DNA from 3 places in the Agarivorans aestuarii genome. Region 3 is predicted to be linked to each of the others. Evidence: predicted binding sites of a transcription regulator. Region 3 holds the regulator's gene; each other region holds the start of a gene.
The links. Region 3 encodes MetJ, which represses methionine synthesis genes. Its sites were predicted from a motif close to TAGACGTCTAGACGTCTA; they were not measured.
Positions count from the first base shown of each region.

Region 1: a site for MetJ is predicted at 2,975-2,992, ahead of metK (methionine adenosyltransferase). Genes of this name have one in related genera too.
Region 2: a site for MetJ is predicted at 4,598-4,615, ahead of metE (5-methyltetrahydropteroyltriglutamate--homocysteine S-methyltransferase). Genes of this name have one in related genera too.

Region 1 covers NZ_AP023033.1:877,863-888,531, reverse strand. Annotated here, with positions in the region: gene tkt (transketolase) at 1-293, opposite strand, end outside; gene K5609_RS04185 (chloride channel protein) at 500-1,771, shown strand; gene K5609_RS04180 (YbbN family protein) at 2,127-2,672, shown strand; gene metK (methionine adenosyltransferase) at 3,033-4,184, shown strand; gene K5609_RS04170 (SprT family zinc-dependent metalloprotease) at 4,276-4,740, shown strand; gene K5609_RS04165 (hypothetical protein) at 4,729-5,157, opposite strand; gene rsmE (16S rRNA (uracil(1498)-N(3))-methyltransferase) at 5,322-6,053, shown strand; gene gshB (glutathione synthase) at 6,054-7,010, shown strand; gene K5609_RS04150 (YqgE/AlgH family protein) at 7,038-7,601, shown strand; gene ruvX (Holliday junction resolvase RuvX) at 7,601-8,029, shown strand; gene K5609_RS04140 (alanine/glycine:cation symporter family protein) at 8,105-9,514, opposite strand; gene K5609_RS04135 (DUF3545 family protein) at 9,822-9,989, shown strand; gene K5609_RS04130 (hemerythrin domain-containing protein) at 10,041-10,601, opposite strand.
Region 2 covers NZ_AP023033.1:3,595,814-3,606,482, forward strand. Annotated here, with positions in the region: gene K5609_RS16775 (HAD family hydrolase) at 1-353, opposite strand, end outside; gene K5609_RS16780 (DUF2375 family protein) at 509-745, shown strand; gene K5609_RS16785 (MATE family efflux transporter) at 742-2,211, opposite strand; gene metE (5-methyltetrahydropteroyltriglutamate--homocysteine S-methyltransferase) at 2,317-4,584, opposite strand; gene K5609_RS16795 (LysR family transcriptional regulator) at 4,853-5,788, shown strand; gene K5609_RS16800 (GGDEF domain-containing protein) at 5,921-6,907, shown strand; gene K5609_RS16805 (YMGG-like glycine zipper-containing protein) at 6,964-7,737, opposite strand; gene K5609_RS16810 (helix-turn-helix domain-containing protein) at 7,913-8,854, shown strand; gene K5609_RS16815 (hypothetical protein) at 8,870-9,235, opposite strand; gene K5609_RS16820 (endonuclease/exonuclease/phosphatase family protein) at 9,439-10,398, shown strand; gene rarD (EamA family transporter RarD) at 10,395-10,669, opposite strand, start outside.
Region 3 covers NZ_AP023033.1:416,697-427,365, forward strand. Annotated here, with positions in the region: gene K5609_RS01990 (SPOR domain-containing protein) at 1-539, opposite strand, end outside; gene argS (arginine--tRNA ligase) at 542-2,296, opposite strand; gene priA (primosomal protein N') at 2,484-4,688, opposite strand; gene rpmE (50S ribosomal protein L31) at 4,929-5,141, shown strand; gene K5609_RS02010 (hypothetical protein) at 5,220-5,828, opposite strand; gene K5609_RS02015 (DUF4062 domain-containing protein) at 5,873-6,301, opposite strand; gene K5609_RS02020 (hypothetical protein) at 6,846-7,349, opposite strand; gene K5609_RS02025 (hypothetical protein) at 7,339-7,686, opposite strand; gene metJ (met regulon transcriptional regulator MetJ) at 8,108-8,407, opposite strand; gene metB (cystathionine gamma-synthase) at 8,560-9,717, shown strand; gene metL (bifunctional aspartate kinase/homoserine dehydrogenase II) at 9,746-10,669, shown strand, end outside.

The DNA of each region.
Region 1 (10,669 bases), 460 kb from region 3:
GGAGTTTTTGAATGCAACTGACGGAAGTTTTTAAGCTCTTCAATAGGTAGTTGATACCCAGAAAGGTGCAGTAGAGAATACAGCAACATAGAGCCATGACCGTTAGATAGAATAAAGCGGTCACGGTCTGCCCAGTTTGGGTCAGTTGGATTGTGTTTCAAAAAGTCGCGCCATAGAACTTCAGCAATGTCAGCCATTCCCATTGGTGCACCAGGGTGACCAGAGTTAGCTTGCTGAACTGCATCCATGCTTAAAGCACGAATAGCGTTGGCGTATTGACGACGAGAAGACATGAATTTCTCCTGCAAATATTAGGGCTATTGGGTATCGAGAGGCGCGTATTGTCACAAAGTCAACGGTGTTACTCAATATTTATCTAAAAAGAATCTCCAGTTTTATGCATTTTTTCTGCTGAATGCTTAAGCAATCGCATATTTACAGTTTGAATCTTCGTGATAAAGTCTTGATATAAGAACCAAACAAGGACGTTAAACAAAAAATGGCGAACAACTTTGCTTTTCGCAGCCGCAGTTTTTTTGTTTACCTGTTCATAGGTTTGTTCTCCAGTGGCTTAGCATTATTGTTTAGTGATCTCGCCCACCTCAACCCTAATCAGTTTCTTGATTCGCCCTTACCTGTTTATTCACTGCCCTTTATTGCGGCTATTTGTATTCTGTTGTTTGAGCGGCTGTTTAGTCGTTACAAACAAGTGGGTTTAATTTTTGTGGTGAAGGCTTACCACTTTGATGAGGGGCAGCTGCACTGGGGTAACCTGATATATCAGTTTGCGGTAGGCCTGCTGTTAACGTGGGGTGGCTATGCCGTAGGAATAGTTGGCCCAGCCTGTTATTTAAGTGCGGTTGTTGCCAGTAATTTGTCTTATTCCGCGCGCTTAACTGAAGGTCAAGTACGCTTAAGTGTTGCATGTGGCACCGCCGCGGCAGTAGCGGCTTTATTCAATGCGCCATTGGCCGGTACGGTGATAGCTTATGAGTTAGTCATGCGCCGCTTTAATTGGCGCTCTATCGCCACCATTGCGGTGGTGGCAGCAACAGCAAGCGTTATATCGCAATTACATGGTGGAAGCATGTTAACAATTAACCTGCCTCCACAGTCTTTTGAATGGCATGGTTTAGCGCAGTTTGCCTTACTCGGCATGTTGTGTGGTGTATTTGCTACTTTGCTGGTTAAGCTTATTCGCGCCATGCCTAAACTTAACCGCAACTATGCGGTAACTATTGCTGCTAGTGTGACTGCTTTAGCTGGACTACTAAACCCTCAATGGTTAGGTTTAGAACCTATTACGCCAAACGGTTTACTTTACTGGGAGTTAGACCTTGGCCAACAGCATCTCTGGTTACTAGCTAGGATCGTCTTAACTACTGTAGCTTTAGCCTTTGCCCTACCCGGTGGCAGCTTAGGCCCCATGTTGGTAATTGGCGGTATCTTAGGCAGTATTATTGGTGATGTTATCCCTACCAGCGCCGACCTAATGCTGGTCATAGTAGGAATGGGCGCTATGTTTGGCGCGGTATTTCGCACGCCTTGGGCTGCATTTTTGCTGATTACCGAACAAACCATGCAAGTGGAAATAGTGATTCCCGCCATGGTGGCATGTTTATGCGCCAGCGCCGTTGCCAAATATATCTTCCGCTCTCCAAGTTTAATCGAACAGCAGTTGCTCAATGCACAAATCCGCCTAATCAATAGCCCGGTATTGGTTAAAGAAGAGAACAAAATCTTAGACAGCGAGCAGATACAACAAAGCTAAACTGAAATAAGCTGGGCAATAGTGACGATATTCAAAGCTAGAGCGCAAATATAGACGCCTGTCATTTTTCTCTCACAAAGCGCATTTCTAGCTTGATTAAGTGAGCAGCTCTCTTCCTGTGGGTTCTTGAAATGGATAGCCTTGTATTAACAATCAAGGCAACCAAAGCCCTAAACCGTTGAAACGAAATGATAATACCTGCCTAATAAAGACGATTGAGTAGCTATTCCCCAAAAAACCAAGCGGATTCAAAATGAGAACGGTACCACTAAAAAATCCGATAGGCTTAAAGCCAAGAGTGTTTTAATATGCCAGAGATATTAATAGTGGCTTTGTATTTTATAGGGAAAGTTTTATGCGCCGCCCAGTTGTACTGTTAATAATGGCTTTGTTTTCTGGCCAAGTTTTTGCTGCCGAGAACACCGACACTACCACCTTTAAGGCTAATAGCCGGGTGATTAAAAGCTTCAGCGATGAACATGGTGATACGACCAAACATATACCTAGCATCAAAAAGTTCGATGCAGGCCAATACTTCTATTCGCAAACTCTTAAGTACCACGATTTTGTTTGGTCATGTAAGGAATACGATGATAGTGGCCAATGCCTAGATTTAACCCGTAGCCCTCGCCCCCCTATTCGCTTAGTTTCTTTTGTGCATGACCGAAACGATCACAGTAAAATTCAAGCTGATTTAGTGATGCTCTATAACCAGCAGAATGAAAAGAAAATTGAGCTAATTAATTTAAGTGAAGACAGGACAGCTCGTAGCAAATATCAAGTGTCTACCCTACCGGTCTTAGTGATTGTGCGCGGCGACAAAGAAATCGCTCGAAAAACCGGACTCGAAACTCGGCAAAACATGAGCAACTGGATCAAGCACGAGCTGAGCAAGCCCTAACAACGCAACTTGCTCTCAAAATTGTACATTTAGCCGCTTTAAAAGTGGCTAAGTGATTTGTAGTTCAAACTAAGCTCTAACAACCACCATCTTTAGTCTTTTCTTAGCAGTGCTCTGTATCTGCCGTTCTGATTTACCTCCAGCCCCTAGAGATAGCTAAGTGATTAGCAACAAAATAGTTTTTGCTAAGATCTTAAAGTTGAAAGCCTGCGTACTAATGGGCAAATTCAATAAAACTAATCTGCCAATGTGAATTATTTTCATTAATAAGCGCTAGCAAATCTTTTACCCCTCACTTAGAATAGACGTCCAGATGGTAAAACATCCATACGTATATAATTCCATTTACGAGATATAAACATGGCTACTCATTTATTTACTTCAGAATCAGTGTCTGAAGGGCATCCAGACAAAATTGCAGATCAAATCTCCGATGCAGTATTGGATGCAATCTTAGAGCAAGACCCAAAGGCACGTGTAGCCTGTGAAACCTACGTAAAAACCGGCATGGTAATGGTGGGCGGCGAAATCAATACCTCAGCGTGGGTTGATATCGAAGAACTTGCTCGCTCAACAGTACGTGACATTGGCTACACCCACTCAGATATGGGTTTTGATGCTGACTCTTGCGCAGTGCTTAACGTTGTGGGCAAACAAAGCCCAGACATTAACCAAGGTGTAGACCGCTCTCGCCCTGAAGAGCAAGGCGCTGGCGACCAGGGTTTAATGTTTGGTTATGCCACCAACGAAACCGACGTACTAATGCCTGCACCAATTACTTATTCTCATTTGCTGGTGAAGCGTCAAGCTGAAGTGCGTAAAAACGGTACGCTTGACTGGTTACGCCCAGATGCTAAATCACAAGTTACCTTTGCTTACGAGAACGGCATTATCACTGGCATTGACGCTGTAGTTTTGTCTACACAGCACTGTGACAGCATTTCTACTGCCGATTTACGTGAAGCCGTAATGGAAGAAATCATTAAGCCAGTACTACCTGCACAGTGGCTTAACGATAAGACCCAGTTTCACATTAACCCTACTGGCCGTTTTGTAATTGGTGGTCCAATGGGTGATTGTGGCTTAACCGGTCGTAAAATTATTGTAGACACCTACGGCGGCATGGCACGTCATGGTGGCGGTGCATTCTCTGGTAAAGATCCTTCAAAAGTTGACCGCAGTGCCGCTTATGCTGGCCGCTATGTAGCTAAAAATATTGTTGCCGCAGGTTTAGCCGATCGCTGTGAGATTCAAGTATCGTATGCAATTGGTGTAGCGGAGCCGACTTCAATCAGCATTGATACCTTTGGCACTGGCAAAATTGCCGATGACAAATTAGTGGCTTTAGTGCGTAAGCACTTTGACCTGCGCCCTTACGGCATTTTAAGCATGCTAGATTTAGAGCGTCCAATCTATAAAGCAACTGCTGCTTACGGCCACTTTGGTCGTGAAGAATTCCCTTGGGAAGCAACCGATAAAGCAGAACTACTCAAGAGTGAAGCTGGCTTATAAGCTTTAGCCCACTCGTTAAATTAAGCCGAAAGCGTATAATCGTCGATTATCCTTTCGGCTTTTTTATTGGCTAAATCTAAGAACTCAATTCGTGCAGCAATTAACTCAACAAGTAGAACAGTGCTTTACTCTGGCAGAAGCTTTTTATAAGCGTAATTTTCCTCGCCCAGAAGTGGTGCTGTCATCGCGGAAAAGTAAAGTCGCAGGCAGTGCTAACCTAAGCCAATGGCGTTTGCGTTTTAATGCCCATTTTTATCAGCAACAACCGCAACACTTTTTAGCCCAAACAGTTCCTCACGAAGTGGCTCACCTAGTTTGTCATGCCATTTATGGAAGAGTAAAACCGCATGGAGCCGAGTGGCAGCAAATTATGCAGCAAGTGTTCAACTGCCCTGCAGCAACCACTCATAGCTACTCACTGAAGCAACTAAAGCTAGCCAGCTATGAATATCGCTGCGCCTGCCAAGTTCATCAACTAAGTGTACAACGCCATAATAAAGTGTTAAAAGGGGCCAGTTATCAGTGCAAGAAGTGTAATCAACGATTAAGAGTTTGAACAATCGTCAATGGTGATAACCCTGGTAGGTAAACCATTTCTTCCCCCAGTAAAGTTAACCATGTAACCCATACCATCTTGCAGAGCACCAAATTCCACATGAGAATTACAAACGTTATTAGCTAATCGAAGCTGAGAGTCAGAAATAGAATTTGCAGTCCATTCCCTGCGCTTGTCGCGAAGGCGGTGCTCAATAACCAATACATCACCCACAACATAACAATGTGTTTTTAAATAACTCACAGAACTCACTCTTTTATTGCAACGCTCAACGAGTAACTGTTTAGTAGTTTCGGTAACAACCGAAGGAGGATTTGGTTGATAGTTCAATGCTATTTCTTCCACTTTTTGATTGGTCGCAGCACAACCTAAAAGCCCCATCATAGAAAAAGCCAAACCAAGTTTAATTACTTTCATATTCAGTCCCTTGAAAAAGGCACAGACTACAATAAATAACGAATAAATCAATATAGAAATATCCTATGTACTAATGGATTACTAGGCATAAGTAAGCAATAGGTTTATCCTTTAACAGTCAAATCCTTAACCAATACAACAACCCAAAGGGCCTATTTTTCACCATGCGCATTCCACGAATTTTCCACTCTCAGCCGCTCTCGCTAAACATGGTCACAGAGCTTGATGATGAAGCAGCCAATCACGTTGGGCGGGTACTGCGCATGGAAGCTGGCCAGCAACTTGAGCTGTTTAATAACGATGGCAATAACTACGCAGCACAAATAGAAAACGCCAGTAAAAAGCATGTGTCGGTGAAAATTACCGCAGTTGCCGCTAACCCCAGTGAGTCTCCTCTGCATATCCATCTAGGCCAAGTGATTTCTCGTGGTGACAGAATGGAGTTTACCATTCAAAAATCCGTGGAGCTGGGAGTAAATAAAATCACCCCTCTCACCAGCGAGCGTTGTGGAGTCAAGCTCAACCAAGAGCGCTTTGAGAAGAAGCGCCAACAATGGCAAAAAATTGCTATTGCTGCTTGTGAGCAGTCGGGGCGCAGTGTTGTGCCAGAAATAGCACCACTGCAAAGCCTAGGGCAATGGGCCAGTGAAGAGTCTGCCGCTATGAAGTTGAATTTACACCCAAAGGCCCCATATAGCATTAAGACCCTGCCAACTCCTGAACATGGAGTAAGGCTACTTATTGGGCCAGAAGGTGGCTTAAGCGAGCAAGAAATTGAGAACTGCAATCAGCATCAGTTTCAAGAGACAATTTTAGGGCCGCGGGTACTGCGAACCGAAACCGCAGCCCTTACGGCTATTACCGCTTTGCAATGTCAATTTGGAGACTTAGCATAAATGAGCATTAAACTTGGTATAGTGATGGATCCCATCGCCGACATTAACATCAAAAAAGATTCTAGTTTCGCCATGTTGCTAGAAGCTCAATCACGCGGCTACGAGATTTATTATATGGAGATGCAAGATCTCTATTTAGATGGCGGCAGAGCTGCAGCTAATATGCGCCCATTAGCCGTGCAACATGACGAGCAATCTTGGTATGAGTTAGGCAGTGAAGTTGATCAAAGCTTGAGTGAGCTAGATGTCATTTTAATGCGCAAAGATCCTCCATTTGATACCGAGTTTATCTACGCCACATATATTTTAGAGCGCGCCGAAGCTGAGGGCAGCTTAATCATTAACAAGCCGCAAAGCTTACGCGACGCTAACGAGAAATTGTTTACTGCTTGGTTTGCCGAGTTTACCCCAACTACGCTAGTTAGCAGTGATATGCCGCGCTTAAAAGCTTTCCACCAGCAGCACAAAGACGTCATCATGAAGCCGCTAGATGGCATGGGTGGAGCGTCTATCTTTCGCCTAAAAGAAGGCGATCCAAATGTTGGCGTGATACTCGAAACACTCACTAATCATGGTCAAGAGTACTGTATGGCGCAGAAGTTCATCCCAGAAATTGTAGATGGCGATAAGCGCATTTTGATCGTAGATGGTGAGCCTATGCCCTATTGCTTAGCGCGCATTCCATCGAAAGGCGAAACCCGTGGCAACCTGGCTGCAGGTGGCCGAGGTGTTGCTCAACCACTTTCAGACAGTGACTGGCACATCGCGAATGCCATAGGCCCGGCTCTAAAAGAAAAAGGCTTAGTATTTGTAGGCTTAGATGTGATTGGCGATAAGGTGACTGAAATAAACGTCACCAGCCCTACCTGTATCAAAGAAATTGAAGCAGCCTACGATATTTCCATTACCGGTAAGTTAATGGATGCAATAGAAGCTAGACTTAAATCATCAACCTAAGTAGTTAAAAGGGTTAATTTGGACGCAATGAACACTTTGCAGAATCAGTTTTTAATCGCCATGCCGAGCTTAGAAGACCCCTTCTTCAAACGCTCAGTAGTCTATATGTGTGAACATAATGAAGAAGGCGCAATGGGCCTGGTGATTAATGTACCGGTCGATTTATCGGTAGAATCGCTTCTGCAACAAATTGAACTGCAAGACCAAGTAGAAATGATCCGAGAAGATTTGGACCGCCCGGTTTATCAAGGCGGCCCTGTGTCGCAAGAGCGCGGTTTTGTGCTGCATTCACCGGTAAAAGGCTTTAGTAGCAGCTTAAAAGTAAGTGAAGAGCTAATGGTCACCACATCTAAGGATGTACTCGATACCTTAGGCACTGATTCCCAGCCCAGTGATTATATCGTCACCTTAGGTTATGCCAGCTGGGAAGCCGGACAGCTGGAGCAAGAGATTGCTGAAAACTCTTGGCTAACCTTACCGGCCAGTACCGACATTATTTTCTCAACCCCCATTCATAAACGTTGGGAAGCCGCGGCCAAAAGTTTGGGCATTGATATCTGGCAATTGTCTAACCAAGTAGGTCACGCTTAATGGCTAGATCAGGAGAGCGCTCAGCCCTTGCTTTTGACTTTGGAACCAAAAGTATTGGTGTTGCCATCGGTCAAGAGTTAACGGGCTCAGCTAAGCCGCTGGCCGCCATCAAAGCTCAAGATGGCATTCCAAATTGGCAAACCTTGGAGGAGCTGCTCAAGCTATGGCAGCCCGATCTACTGGTGATTGGTTTACCGCTTAATATGGACGGCACCGAGCAAGAACTCACCAACCGCGCCAAGAAGTTTGCCAACCGCCTTCATGGCCGTTTTGGCTACCCCATAGCGATGCAAGATGAGCGTTTAACCACAGTAGATGCCAAAGAAAAGCTATTTGAGTTAGGCGGTTATAAAGCCTTAGAAAAAGGGGCTGTAGATAGCCTAGCTGCCGCCTTAATTTTTGAAAGCTGGTGCACCGAACAGTACTAGTTATTCACCTAAATTAGTTAATAAAAAGCCTCGATATTATCGAGGCTTTTCTGCTTATTCGAAGAGCTAAGCCTGCTACTTGCTAGAGCCTGACCAGATATCTTTATCTATTTTCTGCTTTAATTCTGGGTACTCATCACTATCGAAACTCGGCACTTTGCCCGCATCTAATTGACGGTTGTAATCAGAGGCTAATTTCACCACCACACCCGAGAGCATTAATATAGCCACCAAGTTAACCAAGGCCATAAAGCCCATGGATACATCGGCTAAATTCCAAATAATGTCGATTTTGACCACTGCGCCTACCATTACCATTGATAGAACCAGCAAACGGAAGATCCACAAACCAGCTTTATGGTTGTGCTCTAAGAAAATCAGATTGGTCTCAGCGTAAGAGTAGTTGCCTACAATAGATGTGAAAGCAAAGAAAACAATCGCAATACCTACAAAGTAGCTACCCCAAGCCCCCACCTGGCCACTTAGAGCTTGCTGAGTTAAGGCAATGCCATCACCAGTAAGTTGTTCATTGTGGCTAAGTAAAATAATCGCTGCGGTAGCAGTACAAATCACCACTGTGTCGATAAACACCCCTAGCATTTGCACGTAGCCTTGAGACGCAGGATGCGGCGGATAAGGTGTTGCAGTGGCTGCGGCGTTAGGCGCGCTACCCATACCGGCCTCATTGGAGAATAAACCTCGTTTAATACCGTTCATCATGGCAGCACCTAATGCACCAGCCCCCGCCTCTTCAAATCCAAAGGCAGAGCGGAAGATAAGGCTAAATACTTCGGGCATTTGCTGAATATTCATCAACACCACAACCAAGGCCACCACCACATAGGCTAAGGCCATCACCGGCACCACTAGTTCGGCAAAACGGGCAATGCTGCGAATGCCGCCAAAAATAATCAGCGCCGCCGCTATCACTAATACCAAACCCACTAAGTATTTCTCAAAACCAAATGCTTCATGCAGAGCGGAAGCAATAGAGTTAGCCTGCACAGCATTAAATACCAAGCCAAACGCGATAATCAAACAGATGGCAAATACCACTCCCATCCATCGCTTTCCAAGGCCCTGCTCCATGTAATAGGAAGGGCCACCACGAAAATTACCATCGCTGTCTTTCACTTTATACAGCTGGGCCAAGCTGCTTTCAGCAAAGCTCGTTGCCATACCCAACAAGGCAATCAACCACATCCAGAATACTGCACCTGGCCCACCCAGGGTTACCGCAACCGCAACACCTGCTAAGTTACCAGTACCTACTCGCGCAGCAAGGCTGGTACATAAGGCTTGAAATGAAGAAATACCGCTGGCGTCACATTTGCGGCTAGACTTCATCACCGAAAACATATGGCCAAAATGGCGAAATTGAATAAATTTGGTTCTTACGGTGAACAACACACCTGTGCCCAGCAACAAATAGATGAGCAAATTTCCCCACAGCACATCGTTTAACCAGTTCACAATCTCATTCATGGTTCAGATTCACCTTACGTTTAATGTTGGTTAAAAACCTAAGCTAGGTTTGAACGAACGCGGATTCTAAGGAGCTGGGCGCGACTATGCTTTGATATATAACAAAAACAAGATAAAAACTCACAGCCATATAAATTAATGGCATAAAAATCTATTACTAGAATTCGCCGCTACAGATAAAGCTTAGAAAATTTTGCAAAAAAAGCCTAAAAAAGTGAGCCACCGTAACTATTTTGCAACATTAGTATTTTACTTTTTGTGCTCGTATGGTACTTATTAAATTGCAACAACATACAAGGAGATAACCATGGATAGGCTAGACTTGGATACTGTTGAAACCAGCAAATCTTCTCGCAGTTCAAACAAGAAACGTAAATGGCGAGAGATTGAGGCAATTAAAGATAAGATTCGTTTACAAAAAGAACTGCAGTCAATCGACCACAGTTTTGATCTTCAATCAGAGTACGAATACTAAACAAAAAAACCCGGCTTTGGCCGGGTTTTTTATTTGCTGAAAAAGTACTCTCTACTCTTCTTCTTCTTGAGGTTGAGACAGCTTAATTCGCTCAGATAAGGCTTTGTATTGCTCATGAACACGGTGACCAAACAATGGGTCTTCGTAGTTTCCGTGCTGCCAGCTTTGCTCAATTGCGCGCCAGTCATCCGCTGTTAGATGGCGTTTTAAGGCAGGGAAAACAACATCCTCTTCGTAATTAAGATGTTCCCACTGGGCATTAATAAAGGCTTCAAGCTTGTCGCTAAATTGATCCAGCGGAACCACTGCGTCAAGCAAGATGATATCTAAGATATCACTTAGCTCGTCGGTCATAGCCAACAAGTTTTGATGTTGCTTTTTAAGTTGATCGGATAAGTCATCCTCTACCACGCGATATTTCACATAGTAGTCATAAATGAGGTCTTCTTTTGGATGATGATAGCGATCTGCGTACTCTTGCATGTAGCTAATAATATGGGCGATCAACTTATATTTAACTGCTTTCTCATTGCGAATATGAGCCAACTTCTGCTCTAACACCTTCAGCAATTTAGCGATATTTTGATGATCTTGTTGAAGACTTTGTAACATTGCTTCTCCTTGGCTAACTAGCACTTTTCAAATCAGTATAAAGGACTCACCGTTGAACTATTATTGCG
Region 2 (10,669 bases), 1.5 Mb from region 3:
TGTTTGAGCTGATTTAAACACGCCAAGGTATCGCCATACAAAATCGTTGCAGCAATATACTGCTGCATAAAGTATTCAAAGGCTTGCTCTGCTTCCTCATCACTTAAGCTCTTGTCTTGCAAGGCTTCTCGCGCCCGCGCTTGACGCATTTCGGCAGCGCTAAGCTTGCCCTGCAAAAAAGCCGGATAATGAAGTTTTAAGGCGCGTTTCCAATGGTTTAATGCATCATTAATTTGCTGTGGCTGGTATTTAGAGAACAAGGCTTTAGCTGCAGTTTCGGTAGCGACGCCGTCATCCACTAAGGTATCGTCTAAATCAAACATCAGCATCTTGGCTTGAATTGGCTTAATCATCGGTATTCCTTTTATTTTCAGCCAGATTAGCGGTAGGAAATAAGAAGTCAACGATTGTTTACAGCAAGTTCTACTGCCTTAATCACAAAGCTTAGTGATCTAAGTGACCAGTGCTAACGTTATATTGAGACGTAACACAATTGGAAGGACTCGTAATGAAAACTCAATCAGTTGACCTACATGATGTTACCGTTCTTTTTTATCCAACGGAAAACCCTTATCACTTGCAATCAATGCTGCTTAAAGACCAAGTGGTTAACAACCAAGGCAGGGTAGTAATTGCCAGTAAACACAAGCAAGGGAAAATTATTGTTGCGGTAATCGCAGGCCAAGTGGAGTTGCTTAACCTGCTGGGCGATAGGTTTAACGTAAATCCGCTTTCAGTAGCTTAGGGCTTGGCCGCTGCGGTATCGTTGGTAGAAGCCGCCTCATCTAGCTCGGCTTCTGCACACATATAAGCTCGACTAGAACAAAAAGGTGTGAGCGGTACACTGGGTTCTAGTGGCTGCTCTTGCTCTGCTATATGAAGTTGATGCTTATTAGTGACTCTAGCCACAATGTAGTAAGCCATGCGCAGTGCCAATAACCCAAACACAACCGTTCCCAATGCTTGCCCCCCCAATACACCTAAAGGACCAAACCACTGCCCACCTAAATAAACAAACGGGATAGTCCCTAAGGTCGCTTTACCAAAATTAAGCATGGTAGAGGTGCTTGGGTAACCAAGATTATTAAAGGCAGCATTGGCCACAAACATCGCCCCATTAAAGACAAAGCTAAAACTTATCCAAGTACAGAAGAAGCCAATCACCGTAGCGGCCTCTGCGCCTACTCCAAAGACATCTGCAATCAAGTCTTGGCCAAACAGTAAGATCAGCGACACCGTCACCACAAAGCCACCATTAAACCAAAGGGCTTTGGTTAAGGCTTCACGCACTCGAGCATAATTGTTTGCTCCAAAGTTTTGGCCAACAATTGGACCAATTGCGCCGGATAACGAGAAAATCATACCAAAAGCGACGGGCATAATTCGCCCAACCACCGCCCAACCGGCCACATAAGCATCACCAAACACCGCGATAGCTGCTGTTACATAGGCATTGCCTAAAGGCGTTGCAACATTGGTCATCATCGCGGGAGCAGCCACTTTTAAAATGGCGCGTAAATCTTGCAACCACTTGCTCCACTTAAATCCAGCAAACAGTTGATGTTTGTAAACTACCCCAGACAAAGCAACACCGGCTACCACAAAACGCGCAATTACCGAGGCAATCGCGGCGCCAGGCAAACCAAGGCCCAAGGCAAAAATGAATATTGGGTCGAGCACTGCGTTAACGCCGCCACCTGCCAAGGTAGACCACATCGCCCGCTTAGCATCTCCCACCGAGCGCAGCGCTGCACCACCGCTCATGGCCAAGCCAAGAACAGGCAGAGAGGGCAGTAAAATTCTTAAGTATTCAACGGCAAGTTCATGGGTTCTGGCCTTCGCTCCGATCAAGCTCAATAGTTCTGGGGCAAAGTACCAAGCCAAAGCAGCAAAAGCGGCGCTGATTAAAAAGCCGGTAAACAAAATATTGGTGACTAACTGCTTAGCGCGTGCTTTGTCTTGCTGGCCAATGGCTTTAGAAACCAAAGCGGTCATGGCAATAGACAAGCCGATAGAAATTGAAGTGGTAAAAAATGCGATGGTTCCGGCATAGCCCACCGCAGCTGCAAGCTCGGCTTCACCCAATAAGCTAATAAAAAACAGATCTGCCAAATCAACCAAAAATAAAGCAGTTAAGCCAATGGCGTTAGTAGAGGACATCACTACAATATGGCGAAAAATATCACCAGAAACGAACTTTGCCTTTGGCATAGAAATTCTCAAAACAACAAGATAATTTCTAGTGTAGGCGCTAATCAAAACGAAGTCATTGGAGAAATAGCCCCTTAATTTAAGGGGCTACTTTTGTCTGCTCACTTAAGCGAGGCTAGTCCGTAATTCTTTAGTCGCTAACACCATGTTATTGAGGGCGGCTTCGGTTTCCTGCCAGTTACGGGTCTTTAAGCCGCAATCTGGATTCACCCACAAGCGCTGCAAAGGGATCCATTGAGCCGCCTTGTCGATCAAAGATTTAATCTCATTGATACTAGGAATGTTTGGCGAGTGAATATCATAAACGCCTGGGCCAATCTCATTGGGGTACTCAAAGTGCTCAAACGCTTGCAGCAAACTCATGGCCGAGCGCGAGGTCTCAATGGTTAATACATCGGCATCCAGTGCTGCAACAGCCGGCATTATGTCATTAAACTCGCTGTAACACATATGAGTGTGGATCTGTGTTTCAGGTTTGGCGCTGGCTGCAGAGAGCTTAAAGGCCGATACCGCCCAACTTAAGTAATCGTCCCACTGGCTGCGTTTAAGCGGCATACCTTCGCGAATAGCAGGTTCATCAATTTGAATCACTTGAATGCCCGCTTGCTGCAGCTCCGCCACTTCATCATTAAGCGCGATAGCGATTTGTTCAGCAATTTGGGCGCGGCTAAGATCTTCGCGGGCAAAGCTCCAAGTTAAAATGGTTACAGGGCCAGTTAACATGCCTTTTACTGGCTTGTTAGTTAGTGATTGCGCATAAAGGCTCCACTCAACGGTAAGTGGTTTGGCGCGTTCAATATCATCAACAATAATGGCTGGTTTCACGCAGCGCGAGCCATAACTTTGCACCCAGCCAAAGCGGCTAGCAATAAAGCCATCTAAAAGCTCGGCAAAATACTCCACCATGTCGTTACGCTCTGCTTCACCATGCACTAACACATCAAGATCTAAGCGCTCTTGACGCTCAATGGCATCCTTAATGTGTTGCGCAAGCGCAGCATCATAATCGGCTTGGCTTAGTTGCCCTGCTTTGTATTCACGACGCTGACGGCGAATTTCATTGGTTTGTGGAAATGAACCGATGGTAGTGGTTGGCAAAGGCGGTAACTGTAAACTTTGCTGTTGAATCTGTTGGCGCTGTTCAAAGCTTAAAGTACGCTCACGCTCAGCCGGGGTTAAGGCGCTAATTCGCTGCTGCAAGCTGGAGTTGTTTTTCTTACTTGGGTTTTGCAATGCAGCACTGTATTGGCGAGACAGGCGCAATGCGTCGGCTTCACCGTTTAGCGCTTCATCAAGTATTTGCAGCTCAGACAATTTTTGCTCCGCAAAAGCCAAACGATACTTAGCATCACCCAAGTCCGTTTCACTCTCTAGATCAAGCGGACTGTGCAATAGTGAACAAGATGAAGCAAACCATAAACGCTCGCCTAAACGGACTTTAAGCGAACTATAATTCTCAATAAGCTCAGGCAAGTTAGCCCGCCACACATTGCGGCCATTAATCACCCCAGCCGACAATACCCACTCTTTAGGTAACCAAGTAAGTACTTGCTCTAACTGCTGTGGCGCGACGCATAAATCTAGGTGCAAGCCGTCTACGGCCAATTGCTGAATAACTTCTGCGTTATCCAGTACATCGGCAAAATAACTGGTTAATAGCACTTTAGTTGGGCTAATACTCGTTTGGTAAGCAGCTAACAAGGCATCTTGCCACTGAGTATCCAGCTCTAAACCCAATATTGGCTCATCAACTTGAAGCCACTCTACGCCCAAAGCAGCGATGCGCTGGAAAATCTCACGGTAAACCGTTAATAACTGGGGGAGCAAGGACAAACGCTCAAAGCCATCAGCAGCTTGATCATCATTTTTGCCCAAATATAAGTATGAAACTGGCCCCAAAATAACCGGTTTTACCGCATGGCCTTGTTCAAAGGCTTCGCGAATTTCATCAAATAATTGCGTCCACTGTAAGCTAAATACGCTGTCTTCAGAGAACTCGGGGACAATGTAATGGTAATTGGTGTTAAACCATTTGCTCATGTCTGATGCCGCATGATTACAGCCACAGCCCTGTTGCCCACGAGCAATTGCAAACATGCTATCTAGGTTAATTTGCTCAGACTGATGACGCTTAGGCAGGTTGCCTAACAATAATGAGGTATTTAGTACTTGGTCGTACCAAGCAAAATCGCCTACGGTCACCCAAGCTTGACCACTGTCTTTTTGGGCTTGCCAATTTTGTTGGCGAATGTCTTTACCCACTTGCAATAAATCTTGCTGTGAAGACTCACCACGCCAGTAACTTTCTAGCGCAAATTTTAGTTCTCGTTGCTTACCAATTCTTGGGTACCCCAATACGTGAGTAGTGCTCATGTCTATATCCTTTTAGCCGTCTAGATGTGTAAATCCATATTGACCAGAGCTAAAGCACAACACAATTGAAAAGCCATCAAGTTAAATTGAATTTCTCTCAAGTAAAGGTGAGGAACAACCTAAAGATTGCCTTGACACGCTCTAATCTAGGCCGCCATATTGAAATAAATTCAAGTTAATACATCTAAGTCACTGGGCATATATACAAACGTGGGCGCTCTACCTAAGCTGCCAATTTATCAAGCCAATCAGGGAGCGAGCCAGCTAAATGTTAGAGATTAAGCATTTACGTTGCATACAAGCCATTGCATCTAGCTCTTCACTTAAGGCGGCTGCCACAAAGTTGTTTATTAGCGATTCAGCCTTGTCTCATCAGCTCAAAGATCTTGAACAAAGGATCAATGCTCACCTAGTCATAAGAAAGCAACAGCCCTTACAGCTAACCCAACAAGGCCAACAATTGCTTCAACTAGCCGAGAAAGTATTACCTTTAGTTGAACAAACAGAGCATCAGTTTAGCGCAGCCCAAGGCCAGCAAACTCGCCTAAACATTAGTGTTGATTGCCATGCTTGTTTTCAATGGCTACTGCCAGCTTTACAGCAGTTCCAGCAAGCTTGGCCAGAAGTAAGTAGCCACTTTTGCCAAGACAAAAACTACAACGGGCTCCCCTTGCTGCAGCGCGGTGAAGCCGACCTTCTGCTCACCTCAGAAGTTAGCCCAGAAGATCAAATCCACTTTGAGCCTTTGTTCGAATATGAAATGGTGCTGATTTGTCCACCGCAACACGGCTTAGCAGAACAAACAACTGTAAGCGCGGCTCAGTTAAGTGAAGAAACTATTATCTGTTACCCGGTCACACCACAGCGCTTGGACCTTTATCGTTACATTCTTCAGCCCAGCCAAGTAGCCGTAAAACAATGGAAACATGCCGATAACCCATCCATGTTACTGCAAATGGTCGCAGCAGGAATGGGAGTGGCAGCTATGCCTTATTGGGCTGTAGAGCATTATGCGCAGCAACAATTTGTGCACTTATTGTCGTTTGAACAAGCCTTATGGCGTCCAATGTATGCGGCATTTAACAAACACCGGCAATCTAGTACTACTTTAAACAGTTTTATTGAGCTAATTTTGCAGCAAGCGCTTAAGCAACTAAAGGGCACTAGAAGCTTGAGCTTTAATCAAAATAAACCCGCAATTTGATTTGACGGATCAGCTAAAAAGAGTTTATTTTTAATAACATAAGGAAATCTCCCTAGCGCGTATCTTAACTTTTTGGCAAAGGTTTTTACGATGGTCTCAGACTGGTCTCCAGCCGAATTTACAGAAAGAAAAATGAGCCTTGTCATGCATTTGGCGGGCTTTATTCCTAGCGCTTATTTTTCAATTACTCATTTAGTGAATGGGGTATTTTGGTATGGCTTAGTGGTACTGCCCTGCGCTATAGCCATTTTGGTTTCGCTGTTTTTCTTGTTTACTCAGCCTGAGTCAAACCGTTATAAAACCGCCGATGTTTGGTTCTTACTATTAGCCATCCCACCGGTTTTATTAGCACTAACCCAATCAAACATGCACGGGGAATTTTTTGTTCCCGCGCTAATACTGGCCTGTTTCATCCACCTACCGCTGCAAATGGCAGAACGGCTGGTGTTGGTGGTCAGTATTTTAGCAATAGTTCTTGGCGTTAATCACTTGGGTATTCACCAAGGTATACGTTTTAGCATTGGCGTGGTGGCTTCACACATCTTTGCTTGGGGCTTAGCGCGGGTACTGGTAAAACAAAATAACGAACTCAAAGAACTCGCTTTTAAAGACTCCCTCACGCGTTGCTATAACCGCAGAGCCTTGTTTGATGAGCTGCTAAAAGCGACTCAGCAACATAAACGCAGTGGCATAAAAGCTAGCATTATCCTTTTAGATTTAGACCATTTTAAAGCCATTAATGATCAACATGGCCATAATGTAGGCGATCAAATACTGGTGTGGTTTGCCCACTTTTTGCAACAAAACACCCGCGTTAACGACCGAGTATTTCGCTACGGAGGCGAAGAGTTTCTTATCATGTTGCATGATGCAGACTTTGATACTGCCTACCAAACTAGTGAGAAGCTCGTAGCTAAAATTTCTAGTTTATTGGCGCCTAACCAACTGTCGATTAGCTTTAGTGCAGGCATAGCTAGCATCAAAGAAAATGAGAGTATTGATGATTGGATAGAAAGGGCAGACCAAGGTTTATATCAAGCCAAGCAAGCGGGGAGAAAGCAAACTTGGCCCAGTCAATTTGAGCGTGTAGAAACCAGCTCACCAAAACAGCCTATTTGAACACTTTGTTTAAATAGGCTAATCACTACTAACGTTACTTTATAAGTATAATTTTATTAACTGATCTTGCTAAAGCGATAAGACTGGATCATTTTCTCTTCACTACCTTGCTGTGAGTAGGTTTCAACAATCCATAGCTGCGGGCTCACCACTCGTAACTCCATGCGCATATTAGCAGTACTAACCTGGCTCAAAGGATAGTAGCTAAAACGGTTCATGCCCGCTTGAAACTCGCCCGCATACACCACGTCATTTTCAAGGTTAGAGGCGCTCACGCTTAACTGATGACCTTGTTGTTGGTTATAGCTAATGGTTGTGCTGGCTTGTAACTCAACATTTTCGCCAGCCACCTCTAGCTGCTCTAGCTCAACCGTAGCAGCGTCACTTTCCATCATTTTACCGCGAGCAAGCCCCTGCGCTTCGATGGTGCTACCATCAGGCTGAATCGCCCAAACGTTTACCTGCCATTGGCCCAGTAATTTGTTCAAATGCTCACCTTGGTTAGCCGTAGCATTGTCACCATTCATGATCACGGTATTTGGCTGGGCTATCGCTTCTGCAGTTTTATCGGTACGGCGATTCTCATGGCTATTCTCGTAATCGCGCATTGCTCCACTGGCACCACCAGCCGCAGCACCAACAGCAGCACCTTTCACTGCCAACTCAGCATCTCCAGTAACTGCTCCCATAACTAAACCTAATACGGCTCCGCCTACTGCACCGGTTTTCATTCCTTGGTTAGGATCAGGCTCACCATCCGTTGAGGCACAGCCGGCAAGCATGGTGCTTGCAAGTAAAACGACACTAATAGAGGTTCCGATTTTGTTCATTCATGGTTCTCGCTATTGCTAAATAATATGCGACTAAGATAAAGCAAGGCGCAAACTAACATCAGGGCATGTAAAAAGTTTATTTTGTTAGCTAATGCCTAGCGGAACCCATTGGGCGAAGTAGCAACAACTTGCTAGAATAAACTACATAATAACAATTACTTGATGACTCTAAATGGCTGACTACCAAGACATTGCCGACTATTTGCAGCAAAAGCGAAATCAGGCAGGGCTAACCCAAGAGCAACTTTGCCAAGTATTGGCGGCCTTTAGCCCAGAATTTAGTGAGCTGGATGCCTTGGCGGTGAGCCGCTGGGAAAGAGGAAAAGTAGCGCCGAGCTTAAATCGGCAATTGGAAATTATTCGCTACTTTGGTGATGAAGCTTATAAAATTTTCACTTCCAGTAGCTTTAGCTCGAAAAACCTTCCCAGCAATCAAGCGATGAACAAGGTATTAGAAGCTCGCGCTAAGTTTAAGCATTACATGGGGGCTCACCCTTACCTGCCGCAGAGCGAAGAGAATTTTGAACGAATTACTCCGCCCCACCCCCTTACTCAATACAGTGCACAACACTTAAGTAATTACATAGACAACCTTACCTATGGCCATGAGCAGTGGAACAGCGCTTGGCTCGAGTCACTACAAAATCATCCCGCTGCGGAAGTTAGCTATTACTTCTACCTTGGTCAACTAGCCGGGCACTGTTTCGCACTCAAGATAAAACAGCCCTATTTTGAAAAACTATTGGATAAGAGCTTAGATGAAGCTGAAGTAAGCGAAAAAATGCTAGCTGGTAGCAATGAGCCAGCCAGCTTATATATTTATTCCATATACACTGGGCGAGTAAACGCCATCACCCAAGTTTACGAAAACTTATTTAAAGCTTTCATCATGAATAATTCGCTAAGCTATATTGGCATTAGAGTTCGCCGTGACATCGCTTTTGTAATGCTAGAAAACGTACCACACACCATTGAAGAGATAGGCCCACCAAGTGACAACCGCAATGTGGGCATTAAGCATCGCGGTAAGCGCTATCAGTACGTAACCTGTAGGATAGAACGACAAGCGTTATTTAATTCACCGGTATTTTTAAATATCTTGAGAAGTGATTAAGAAGAAATAAAGCAGCTACTGGATAGATAAGCTCTCTTGCTCTTTGCGCCACAAACGATGACCGCAAGCAAGACACACGCACTCACGGCGGTGATCCATAAGGCTTTCCAAGCCATACTCCCAAGTTTGGTCGCTATTGCAATGAATACAACGAATAGAATTGGCATCGTCGGTTTTTTCAGGGTAGCGCGTCTGGTAATCATTTAAAGTAGGTAAACGAGCCCACACTCTTTCACTACTATCACGGCGATTAAAAAACAGCACTACCGCACCGAGTAATATTAGTAACAGCTGAAACACACCGCCTGCCTTGGTTTTTTTTAAGCTTAAATTCTTATTTTCGAACCCAATTTCTGCAGCAGATCCTTGCTTAGAAAACATTTTAAATCAACCTACTTGTTAACAAAACCACCATTAACAGCAAAATACCACTGGCTCGGCTGTTACATATTGTTTACGTTTCAATAACTACGCATAGTACAAAAACTTTGTTACGCTAAAACGACGCAACATGGCAATGTGTCAGATCTGACGTATATACTCATGCCAGAACTTTATAGGCCGCAGAAGGTAACAATTAGCCAATGAATAAGCTAGTAAAACTCGCCTCCATTGCTCTTTCTATTTGCAGTTTGCTAGTAGCAGGAGCAATATTGAGCTTGCCGCATCTGCCAGATACTCCCCTAGGAATATCAATTAGTTACTTGAGCCTATTCTCTCCACGCTGGTGGGCGATATTGCTGGCCTTAACGCCCATTTTATTTATTCGCCAACTGGGTAAATGGCAATTTTTAAGCTGGGCATTGTGCGCTGTGGTATTTGTACAATTTCAAGATTTGCAGCTTAAGCTGCCTCAGCAACAGGCTGGAAAAATCACTATATTGTCTTTAAACAACGGTAATGGCGCGAGTTCACAACGTATTCGCCAGTTAGTGGCAGAACTTCAACCCGATATAGTATTTATGCAAGAGTCAAAGCCTGAATGGGTGCAGCAAATATTCGACGATAGTTGGTATAGCCATTGCGACCACCTATGCACCGTAAGTAAAACACCTCTTGAACATCAAGGCAGCCTTTCTAGAGAAACCTTTGGTGGCTGGGGAAAATTTGCCGTGTTCTATCATACCCAAATTGGCGATAAAACGCTGAGCGTAGCCAATATCCATATGGACACACCCAGACCAACTATTAACGCCTTAATCTATCGCAGTTTTGAGCCTGAAGCATTTAACAACTTGCACTTTGCCCGCAACATGCAAGCTTCTTTGGTGGCGTCTTGGGCTAAGCAGCAAACTAGCTATATTGCTGCCGGAGACTTTAATATGACGGTCCAAGAAAATCTTTATCAACGGCATTTAGCGGGCCTAAATAATGGCATTGACCTAGTGGGCAGCGGTATAAACTATACCAAGTACACCTCATGGCACGGCGCAAGAATAGATCACGTATTAGCTTCAACAGACCTAGGTTTTGCCAGCGCCCGAGTACTTGACTCAGTAGGCGGCGACCACCGCCCTATAACCGCAAGTTTAGCGCTGCCTTAACTCACTTCTGACTGCTTTTTGCTGCTTATCGTCTGGCGAACACCGCGCCTCAGGCCGTCTATAGCCAGTAACATTAAGGCCAAAATGATTAGCATATAAGTTGGCCACTGCTCAGGGCTTAAACGCTCACCAAGTAACCAGCCAACGCAAAATACCAATACCGGTTCTAAGTAGCCCATCAAACCAAACAAACTCAGTGGCAAATAGTTAGAAGCAAGTAAAAACAGTAACATAGGAATGGTGCCCGCTATGCCAAGCCCGAAGTAATATA
Region 3 (10,669 bases):
TGACAGCCATTTATCTTGGCTCGTTGCAAGATATGGCGAGCGCGTTCAGCGTCGCGTTTAGTTGGGTAGGGACCCAGCACAACCCTATACCATGCGCCATTTTTACCTTCAGTGCGTCTAATTTGGCTTTCTAAGCCAGCAAAGGCGATAAGCGCTTTACTTTCTTCTGCTTTGTCGCGGCTACGAAATGACGCACATTGCATTTGATAAGGCTTGCCTGGTTTAGAAGATTGCTCGGCAATCTCTACTTCAACCTTTTTCTCTTCCAGCTCTTTTACGTAAGTACGCTCTTTAGGTGGCTCTGGCAGCGTTGTTTTAGGCTTAGGTGCTGTGGCTTTAGGTTTTACTATTTCGCTTAGTTCTGGTGCGGGGGTTGGGGCTGTGCCTTTAATATTAAAGAGCAACGCTGCAAATCCCACAATAGCGGCAATTACCACTAAAGCTAGCGGTAAAGGAAAGCGTTTATTATTAGATACCGCACGGCTAGATTTAGCCGCGCGTTTCTTGGGCTTGCTACGCCCTACGTAGTCCTTGGCCATGCTTACATGCGTTCCAGGGTTTCAATTCCTAGTAGTGATAGACCTTGGTCTAGAACTTTGGCGGTAAGTGAAGCTAGGCGTAAGCGGCTAGATTTAGTATCGGCTGCTACATCATCTTTAAGAATTGGGCAGGCCTCGTAGAAGGTCATAAAGGCACCCGCTAGCTCGTAAAGGTAGTTACACATCATGTGTGGCATACCTTTGTTTGCTACGTTGTGCACTGCATCGCTAAACTGGATCAGTTTTTGCGCAAGGGCAATCTCGGCGTCTTGTTCTAAATTAATCGCTTGCTGTAGCTTGGCGACGTCAATTTCCGAGCGGCGAATAATTGATTGAATACGGGTATAAGCGTATTGCAAGTAAGGAGCCGTGTTGCCGTTAAACGCCAGCATGTTTTCCCAATCAAAGATGTAGTCGGTAGTACGGTTCTTCGATAAGTCGGCGTATTTTACTGCGCCCATGGCTATTGCTTTTGCTGCTACTACTTGTTGCTCAGCGTCTAAGTCACGCGACTTCTCGGCCACAATGCTTTGCGCGCGTTGCTCGGCTTCTTCTAATAGGTCTACTAACTTAACAGTGCCGCCGCTACGAGTTTTAAATGGGCGACCGTCTTTGCCAAGCATCATGCCAAACGCATGGTGCTCTAAAGGTACTTCTTCAGGCACGTAACCGGCTTTACGCACAATATTCCAGGCTTGCATTAAGTGCTGGTGTTGGCGTGAGTCAATGAAGTACAGCACTCGGTCAGCATTTAAGTTTTGGTAGCGGTATTTAGCACAGGCAATGTCGGTGGTGGTGTATAGGAAACCGCCGTCTTTTTTCTGGATGATCACACCCATTGGGTCGCCGTCTTTGTTTTTGTATTCATCAAGGAATACTACGGTGGCGCCGTTGTCTTCTACCGCTAAACCTTGCTGTTTTAAGTCAGCCACAACGTCATGAAGCATTGGGTTGTACATGCTTTCGCCCATCACATCGTTTTTAGTTAACGATACGTTTAAGCGGTCGTAAACGGCTTGGTTATGGCTAAGGGTAATGTCGACCAGTTTGCGCCACATGGTGTTGCAGTAGTCGTCGCCACTTTGCAGCTTAACCACGTAGTTACGAGCACGTTCGGCGAATACTTCGTCGCTGTCGTAGCGCGCTTTAGATTCGCGGTAAAATACTTCTAAATCGGCGAGTTCAATATCACCAGCGTCTGTGCCGCGGGCTTCCACTTCTTCGAGGTTGGCGATAAGCATGCCAAACTGGGTGCCCCAGTCGCCAATGTGGTTAGCGCGTACCACTTTGTGGCCTAAAAACTCTAGGGTGCGAACCACTGCGTCACCAATAATGGTTGAGCGTAAGTGGCCTACGTGCATTTCTTTGGCTACGTTTGGCGCCGAGTAATCCACCACAATGGTTTGAGTCTTTTCTGCGGGCTTAACGTTAGCGGTTGGCGAGCTAGCCATGGCTTCAACTTGCGATGCTAACCAATCGTTGTTTAGGTAGAAGTTGATAAAACCTGGGCCAGCAATGGCGGTTTTTTCTACCAAGGTAGATTCTGGTAGGTTATCTACAATTAGCTGCGCTAGCTCGCGTGGGTTTTTACCCGCTGGCTTAGCGGCCATTAAGGCTAGGTTAGTGGCTAAATCACCATGAGCTTTATCTTTGGTTCGGTCTACTTGGATTCGTGGTTCGAATCCTTCAGGAAGCACCTGTTGTTGTTTTAGGGCTGTGACCGTTTGTTCCAGAAGTTGTTGAATAAGCTCTTTCATGAAGGTTGGCACCAATCTCGCGTAAATAAATTCTACAAAGCGGGCATTTTACCGACAATTTGTGACGAAGACTATCTCTTATCTTGGCTAATTAGCCTTAGTTTTGGAAGCTAGGGGAAACCACCGAAGATCCTAGGTGCTGGTTGGCGAGAGATTGATCTTTTAAGCCTTACAAAAAGCCTTAGATTTATTGCATGTCGTAAGGGTCTATATCTAAAGACCAACGTACTTTTCGGCTTAGTTTTAAGCTTTCTAGTTGCGGCAACAGGCGATAAACCAATTGATGCAGTTGCGGGCGTTGCTCGGCTTGAATCAACAGTTGCATACGAAACTTACCCGCACGGCGCGCTTGTGGCGCAGGGCAGGGCGGAAATACCCACGTTTCTCCTTGTTGTAGCGGTTGAGCAAGTTGGTATAGCTGTTGGCTAAGCTCGTTAACTGCGTTGCCATCGGCAGCTTCAAAGCGAAACAGCGCCTGAAAGCTAAAGGGCGGCAGTTCGGTATCTTTGCGCTCGTTTAAGGCAAAGCGAGCAAAATGTTGGTAACCGTTGTTGATAAGATCTTGCAACAGCTCGTGTTCTGGATGGTGAGATTGCAACAATACTTTGCCCAGTAAATTCGCTCGACCAGCTCGGCCAGCTACTTGAACGTAAAGTTGGGCTAAGCGTTCTGGTGCGCGAAAATCAGAGCAAAATAGAGCGTGGTCAATATCTAACAAAGCCACCAAGGTGACGTTAGGAAAATGGTGACCTTTAGCCAACATTTGGGTGCCAATTAATATTTGGTATTGGTTATTGTGAATATCGTCCAGTAACTGTTCTAAGCTGCCTTTGCGGCGGGTGCTGTCACGGTCGATGCGCGCCACTTTGTATTCGGGAAATATCTCCAGCAAGGCTTCTTGCAACTGCTCGGTGCCTAAACCTGTTGTTACCAAGTTGGTAGAGCCACATTTTTCACATTGGTGTGGCACGGCTTTTTGGCTGCCACAGTGGTGACAAGCTAAGTGGCGAGGTTGCTGATGATAGGTAAAGTAGGCCTCACAGCGCTCACATTCGCATACGTGGCCACACTCATGGCACAGCAACGCAGGAGCGTAACCTCGGCGATTTAAAAACAGCATTACTTGGCGGCCAGCTTTTAACTCGATGCGCATGGCTTTAATCAGTGCCGGTGATAAACCTGACGATAGTGGCTGCTGGCGAATATCTAGCAGTTGTTGCTCGGCCAATACTGCATTACCGGCGCGTTGTTTTAGTTCTAAGTGCGAGTAACGGCCGCTTAGCGCATTATGCAAACTTTCTAGCGATGGGGTGGCAGAGCCAAGCACCACCGGCATTTTTTCTAATCGGGCACGCACTATGGCTAAATCGCGCGCGTGGTAGCGAAAGCTGTCTTGCTGCTTAAAAGAGCTGTCGTGCTCCTCGTCGATAATTATTACCCCAGGGTTTTTCATGGGGGTGAATACTGCCGAGCGGGTGCCAATAATAATGCCTGCTTCGCCTTGTTTGGCTTTAAGCCATGCGGTAAAACGCTCGGTGTCGTTTAACCCAGAGTTAATCGCATAAACCGGCACTTTAAAGCGCTCCGCAAAGCGCGCTAAGGTTTGTGGCGTTAAGCCAATTTCGGGCACCAATACTAAGGCTTGTTTACCTTGGGCGAGCACTTCGGCAATAACATTTAAATACACCTCGGTTTTGCCCGAGCCGGTAATACCCTCGATAAGAAAGGCCTGAAAACTGCCAATGCTTTGATTAACTGCCGCCACTGCAATGGCTTGTTCTGCATTAAGCTTTAGCGAGGCTTGGTTGTTGGTATCGCTTTTCGACCACAGCGCTGGCGCGGGTGTAATCTCATGTTTTTTGATAAAACCTTTATCTACTAGCGCTTTAATGGCAGTACGGGATAATTCTTGTTGCTTGCATTGTTCGTCACTCAGCTGGCCATCTTCTTGCTGTTGCAAGCTGCCTAATACAACCCCTTGCTTGGGGGCGCGGGTAAAGTTTGCTAGATCGGCCACTTTGCCCTGCTCGCTTAAACGCCACACCACTATGCTTTTCGCTTTGGCTGGCTCACCTTTGCGTAAAAGTGCTGGCAAGGCTTGGCTGATCACATCTCCCAAACTGTGGTGATAATAAGAGCTAGCCCAATTAAGTAGCTTAAATAGGCTTTCTGGTAACAATGCTTGTTGATCGAGTGATTCACTAAAAGGTTTGAGTTTATCTTCGGCAATGTCGCTATCGCTGGGGTGTTCTATTACCAAACCCACTTTTTCGCCTTTACCAAAAGGCACCTTTACGCGAGTACCAATGGCTGGCATTGGGGTGTTTGCTGGCACGCTGTAATCAAAAAGGCGACGCAGGGGAATAGCTAAGGCAACACGAACAATCGACACTAATCAATAAACTCAAGCAAAAAACCTGTCTCATTCTACTGGCAGAGCACCTTGCGGAGCAAATTAAGCGTTTGGCGAATTTTTACCCGCTTTTTGTTGTTGGGTGCTTGCTATGCTAGGTGGCTTCTTATATGATCCGCCACCTAAAATTTATAGGCTCTGATAGAGTTGCTTTCGTATGGTGTTTGGTGTCAATTGTGGCGACCGAATGGCGATACGGCCCAAGTATTGAGGTAATCCATGAAAACTGATATCCACCCAACTTACGAAGTACTTACTGCTACTTGTTCTTGCGGTAACGTAATCGAAACTAAATCTACTCGCACTGGTTCTATGTTCCTAGACGTATGTGACAAATGTCACCCGTTCTACACTGGTAAGCAACGTAACGTTGATACCGGTGGTCGTGTTGATCGTTTCAACAAAAAATTCGCTGTATTGGGCAAAAAATAAGCCAGCCTTATTTACGCTACACAGCAAACAAAAAGCGCCTAAGGGCGCTTTTTTTGTGTCTGGGTGTTATGTATCAGTTTAATTAAGAAGTGGAGCAAGAATGGTGTATCCATTTTCATCGGTATCATAGACCTGCTTGTCTTTTAGCCATGATTGAATCAAATAGATATCCTCAGGGTAGACAGAGAGGTGTTGGAGATCACCCTTACGATATTCACCACAAGGTGACGGAAACAGAGGAGTTATTTCTGTTGAAGCTTTTAAAGTAGTGCTATACACACATTTTTTGATTATATCTCCTACCTCACCTTCTGAGCTGATTTGTCTGATCTGACTTTTTACGGTTTCTTTTAACTCTTCTATATCTATGTTCACTGAATATGAAGATTGTATGAATCCACGACCTCGATATCTAAATTGTAGTATTGAGTATCTGACGTTCCAAAATTCTTTTGGGGTAGGTTGCCTTTCGTTGGGAGAACTAAGAGTTGGTGTGTTGGGGATAATATCAATATTGCGGGCTAATTGGAGTTCTAGTCTTTGAATTTTTTTGTTTAATTGTTCATTTTCTCTGGTCAAATTTGAAGTGACTAGGCCGCTTGTTGCTGAGTCCAAGGCTCTAACCCAACCAGGCATTGGATCAGAGTTGATTAGCTTATTAATCGAGACTGTTACTTGTAGAGACAACTCTTCTGGAGAACTCCAATATGAGCACATTCGATTGTTATTTTCTACTGTTTTCCTAAAATCTGAATAGAGCTTTTTCCCATGGTCTGTTTTTCTATTTTACTAGCCTTAAGTTCTTCAGGGTCCTTACACAAAAAGCTAATAATCGGTATGTTTTTGCTTTTAGCATAGTGATACTCGTGGTGAGTGAAGCTACGTGAAACCTGTTTAGATTTTAGGAGGTTAAAATCATCTCGGTAATACTCATTTACCTTGCATTCAGTTCCGTACCTTCCCCCAAGTATTAAGATATAGTAATCGCATTCGTCTATGAGGCTTTTTATAAACTCCCATTGAGTAGAATTAGTTGAGGGAAACAGTTCCATTCCTACAGGTATACAATCGCACTTTAGTAAGTTTTCAGAAACATATCTTCTTTCGTCTTGCAGATCTTCGTAAGTCGAGCTAACAAAAACTTGATATTTCTTCTCCATATGATTTTCCTAGAACCAACATTATTTCATCAGACAATTCTAATCGTTACTTTATCATTTAATGCTAATTGAGTTAGCGCTACACGTTATTAAATGATGATTTAGTTACTATTTAGTAGATGCTTTATGCTTGCGCACTTATTAGTTAGGACCACAGCATTCCCCTCCATTATCGCGAGTAGCGGAAGTTTAAAGTGATTAAGCCAAGCACTGTTTGAGCGAAGCGAGTTGTGCAGGCGCGCTTTAAAATGAGGTGAAAGCACAGATGTAAACAAAGCATCGCTTTGTGTGCTTGAACACAGGAAGAAGATAATGCGGGGCAACCTTTCTTTTGCTTCGTTTTCTTTGGTTGTTCAAAGAAAATGACGCCGCCGAAGGCGAAACCAATGCGCAGAGCTAACGGATGAAGGCTTTGTTTTTCTCAATATGTACTAGGTATGTCTAGATGTAGTAGTTCAGACTTGACAGTTTCCCGATTTTTAGGGGGCTTTGTCAGCTTAGGCTTGGGCTACTACACATTAAAAGTAGAAAACCACCTCAATAGCTATAGATTTAGTTGTTTTATAATCGCAATTAAATCAAATGGCTCACTGAGTAGAGGTTCTTTAAGAAAAGCTATCAACTCTTCAGAGTTAAGCTCATTGATATCATTTACTAACTCATCGGGCTTAAAATTTTGTTTTATTTTTAGCCATTCATCGAGTTGGTTTTTATCCTCTGTTTGAGCTGCGTACTCAACTAAAATAAGCGAATACTCATCGGCTTGTGCTTTGGTGCAACGTTCCATTGCTTCGTGGCTAGCAACAAGTAGCACTACCTTTTTACTTTCCGCTGGCAGAGCTAAAAACCAGTTGCTTGTTATTTTTTCTACTTCTATGTGGTTCCTGCGAGCCTCTCTGCAAACTTGAGTTTTAGCGTTTAAGGCTTGATATTTAAGCTCTAGTTCATTTGCTAAGTTTTCATTACTCATGAGCAGAGACGTAGAAGAAGCAGCCCCTGAGAACGTCATAATCAAGCCTGCTGTTAATAAATTAAGTCTATAGAGCATTATATACACACTCCCAAAAGCGCCTTTCTTTACCGTGAGTATAAATAGATGCGGTACCTGCAATGTCTTCCAGCTTTTTACGTTTTATTTCGGGAATGCTCTTTACAGTGTTGGCATATAGTTCCCAATTATAAGTCGTAACTTGGTAACCCGTAGATATCAATTCTGCAGCTTTGTAGGTGCCTCTGCCTGCAAATATTTGAAAGAAAGGAACTACACTAATGAGCTTATCCAATAAATTTGCCATTTCAACTGTGTCGTTCATCTGCTCTATGTATTGTAGCGTTCTTTCGCTAGGTTCAAAGCCCTGTAAATGACAAAAATTGCCCTTAGACATAATGCCTCCTTTAACTAATTGTTAATAGTATCAGTAAGTTTGTTTTCAATCAATTTGTAATTCTTTGAAAACGCAGCTTACTAAACCTTGTTATTGGCAGGATAACTAAAAGGAAATTGGGCAATTGAATGTAGCTATTCAATCCCTCATTATCGCTGTGAGGCGAAATAAAAATTATTATGCATACTGGGGGATGAAGTGTTATTTAAACACAGAAGTTTTTGGTTAATAGCTGTAGCAGTGTTATGTAGTGGGCTGTCTTGGTACTTTATTGAGAATACTTCAGAACTAGTACTAGCGCATTGCTTAATTATCTTTTCAGTTGCCTATGATGTAATCAAACTTAGGGAGCAAAACAAAATTAGAATAGTGGTTTTAGAGTAAATCAAAAAAGCCGCTCAATGAGCGGCTTTGTAAAATCTTAATCTTCTTTATTGAGTTCTGCTTGGGCGGCTTTCTCTAAGGCCGGGTCGGGCTTGTCTTTTTGCAAGTCGGCGTCGTCGGGCAGTGGTTGGCCAGTATAGGCGTGCAAAAATGCTTCGCAAAGTAGCTCACTGTTGGTGGCGTGGCGTAGGTTATTTATTTGTCTACGGGTTCGCTCATCGGTCAATATCTTTAGCACTTTTAGTGGGATAGATACTGTGATTTTTTTTACTTGTTCGCTTTTTTTACCGTGCTCAGCGTAAGGGCTGATCCACTCACCATTCCAATCTGTAGACATTCTGCAATACACACCAAACTAAAGAGACCCTATTGTAACGGGGGAAATGCGACTTAGCAATCCAACAGCAAAGACATTTAGACGTCTAGAAGTGTTGACGTCTTTTTTGCTGGTGGTAAAGTGGCAGGATAAATTGAGGGAGTAAATCAGCAATGTCTTTAAAAGATCTACAAGCGGCTACTATAGCAGTGCGCAGCGGTATTGAAAGTGATACCCAACACGGTGCGGTAGTGCCACCTATTTATTTGTCGAGTAACTACAGCTTTGCTGATTTTAACCAAAAACGCCAGTTTGATTACAGCCGTTCAGGTAACCCTACTCGGCACATTTTGGCCGAGGCGATTGCCGATTTAGAACATGGCGCTGGTGCGGTAATTACTAACACCGGTATGTCGGCGGTTAACCTTGTTACTGCCTTGCTTGAGCCGGGCGATTTATTGGTTGCTCCGCATGATTGTTACGGTGGTAGCTACCGTTTATTCGACAGCCTAGCTAAAAAGAATGCCTTTGAAGTGGCTTTTGTTGATCAAAATGATGACGCAGCTTTAACTCAGTTATTGGCTAAGAAGCCTAAATTGGTGTGGTTAGAGACCCCTAGTAACCCTTTACTTCGAATTGTAGACATTAAAGCCATTGCTGAGCAAGCGCATGCTGCTGGTGCATTGGTGGTGGTAGACAACACCTTTTTATCTCCTGCTTTGCAAACGCCAATTCTGTTAGGTGCCGACATTGTGGTGCACTCGGCCACTAAATACATTAACGGCCACTCGGATGTAGTGGCCGGTATGGTGGTGGCGGCCAACGAAGAACTGGCCGAGCAATTGGCGTGGTGGGCTAACTGTTTAGGTTTAACCGGTTCGGCTTTTGATTCTTACCTTACTTTGCGCGGCCTGCGCACCCTTAAAGCACGTATGAATGTGCACCAGCAGAATGCTCAAGCCTTGGTGGCGTGTTTGCAACAACAAGAGGCGGTGGGCGCGATTTACTACCCTGGTTTGCCAGAGCACCCAGGACATGCTTTAGCGCAAAGTCAGCAAAAGGGCTTTGGTGCTATGTTCAGTTTTGAATTGAATTTAGAAGAAAACCAAATGGTTAAGTTTTTAAAAAGCTTACAGTTGTTTTCTTTGGCGGAATCTTTAGGTGGCGTAGAAAGTCTAATTGCTCATCCGGCTACCATGACGCATGCTGCGATGTCGGCGGAAGCGCTAGCAGAGGCTGGCATTTCTAATCAGTTATTGAGGGTATCGGTAGGCTTGGAAGATTCGCAAGATTTAGTCAATGATTTACAGCAGGCCTTTGCCCAACTGTAGTTTTACCAGCGTTGTAGAGAGGTAAGTCATGTCGGTAAATAGACATGTGCATAAATTTGGTGGCAGCAGCTTAGCTGATGCAGGGTGCTTTAAGCGGGTGGCGGCGATTGTTGCCAAACATACTCAAGCGCAAGATTTAATTGTGGTATCGGCGGCTGGTAAAACCACCAACCGCTTAATTAACATTATTGAACTGGCTAAGCAGGCTGACAATGCCGCGGCTGATGCACTTAAAGGTTTAATTGAGTTTCAATGCAAGTTAGTTAATGAGCTGCTTGATGAAGCCGCAGCCAAGTCGATTTTAACCGCGCTAGATGGCGAGCATCACCAAATTGCTAGTATTCTTGAAGGTGAGCTTACAGCCTTTACCTGCAACGAAGTATTGTCTTTTGGCGAGCGTTGGTCTGCACGTTTATTAGCAGCTTTGTTAAGTGCTCAAGATTGCCAAGCCGAGTGGTTAGATTCTCGCCAGTTTTTTAAAGCGGAGTTATCTACCCAACCGCAAGTGGATGTTGCGAAAAGTGCCCCCTTATTAGCTAAATGTTTAGCTGAAAAAGCCGCTTGCCGCATAGTGGTAACGGGGTTTATTTGTAGTGATAGTGAACAACGTACCGTGACTTTAGGTCGCAACGGCAGTGATTACTCGGCTACCGAGTTAGCTGCCTTGGCCGATGCTGTGTCTACTACGATTTGGAGTGATGTAGCTGGTATTTATAGTGCTGATCCACGTTTAGTGAAAGATGCAGTATTGCTTGAAAACCTTGCGTTGAATGAAGCTGCAGAATTATCGCGCATTGGTACCTCAGTATTGCATGCGCGAACTTTAGAGCCACTGGCGCGTTCTCGGCAAAAGGTGAACCTGCGCTGCAGTTACGCACCCAACGATGGACAAACCTTAATTCACCGCAAAGGTACTAATAGCCACAGCGCAAAAATTGTTACCTCGGTAGGC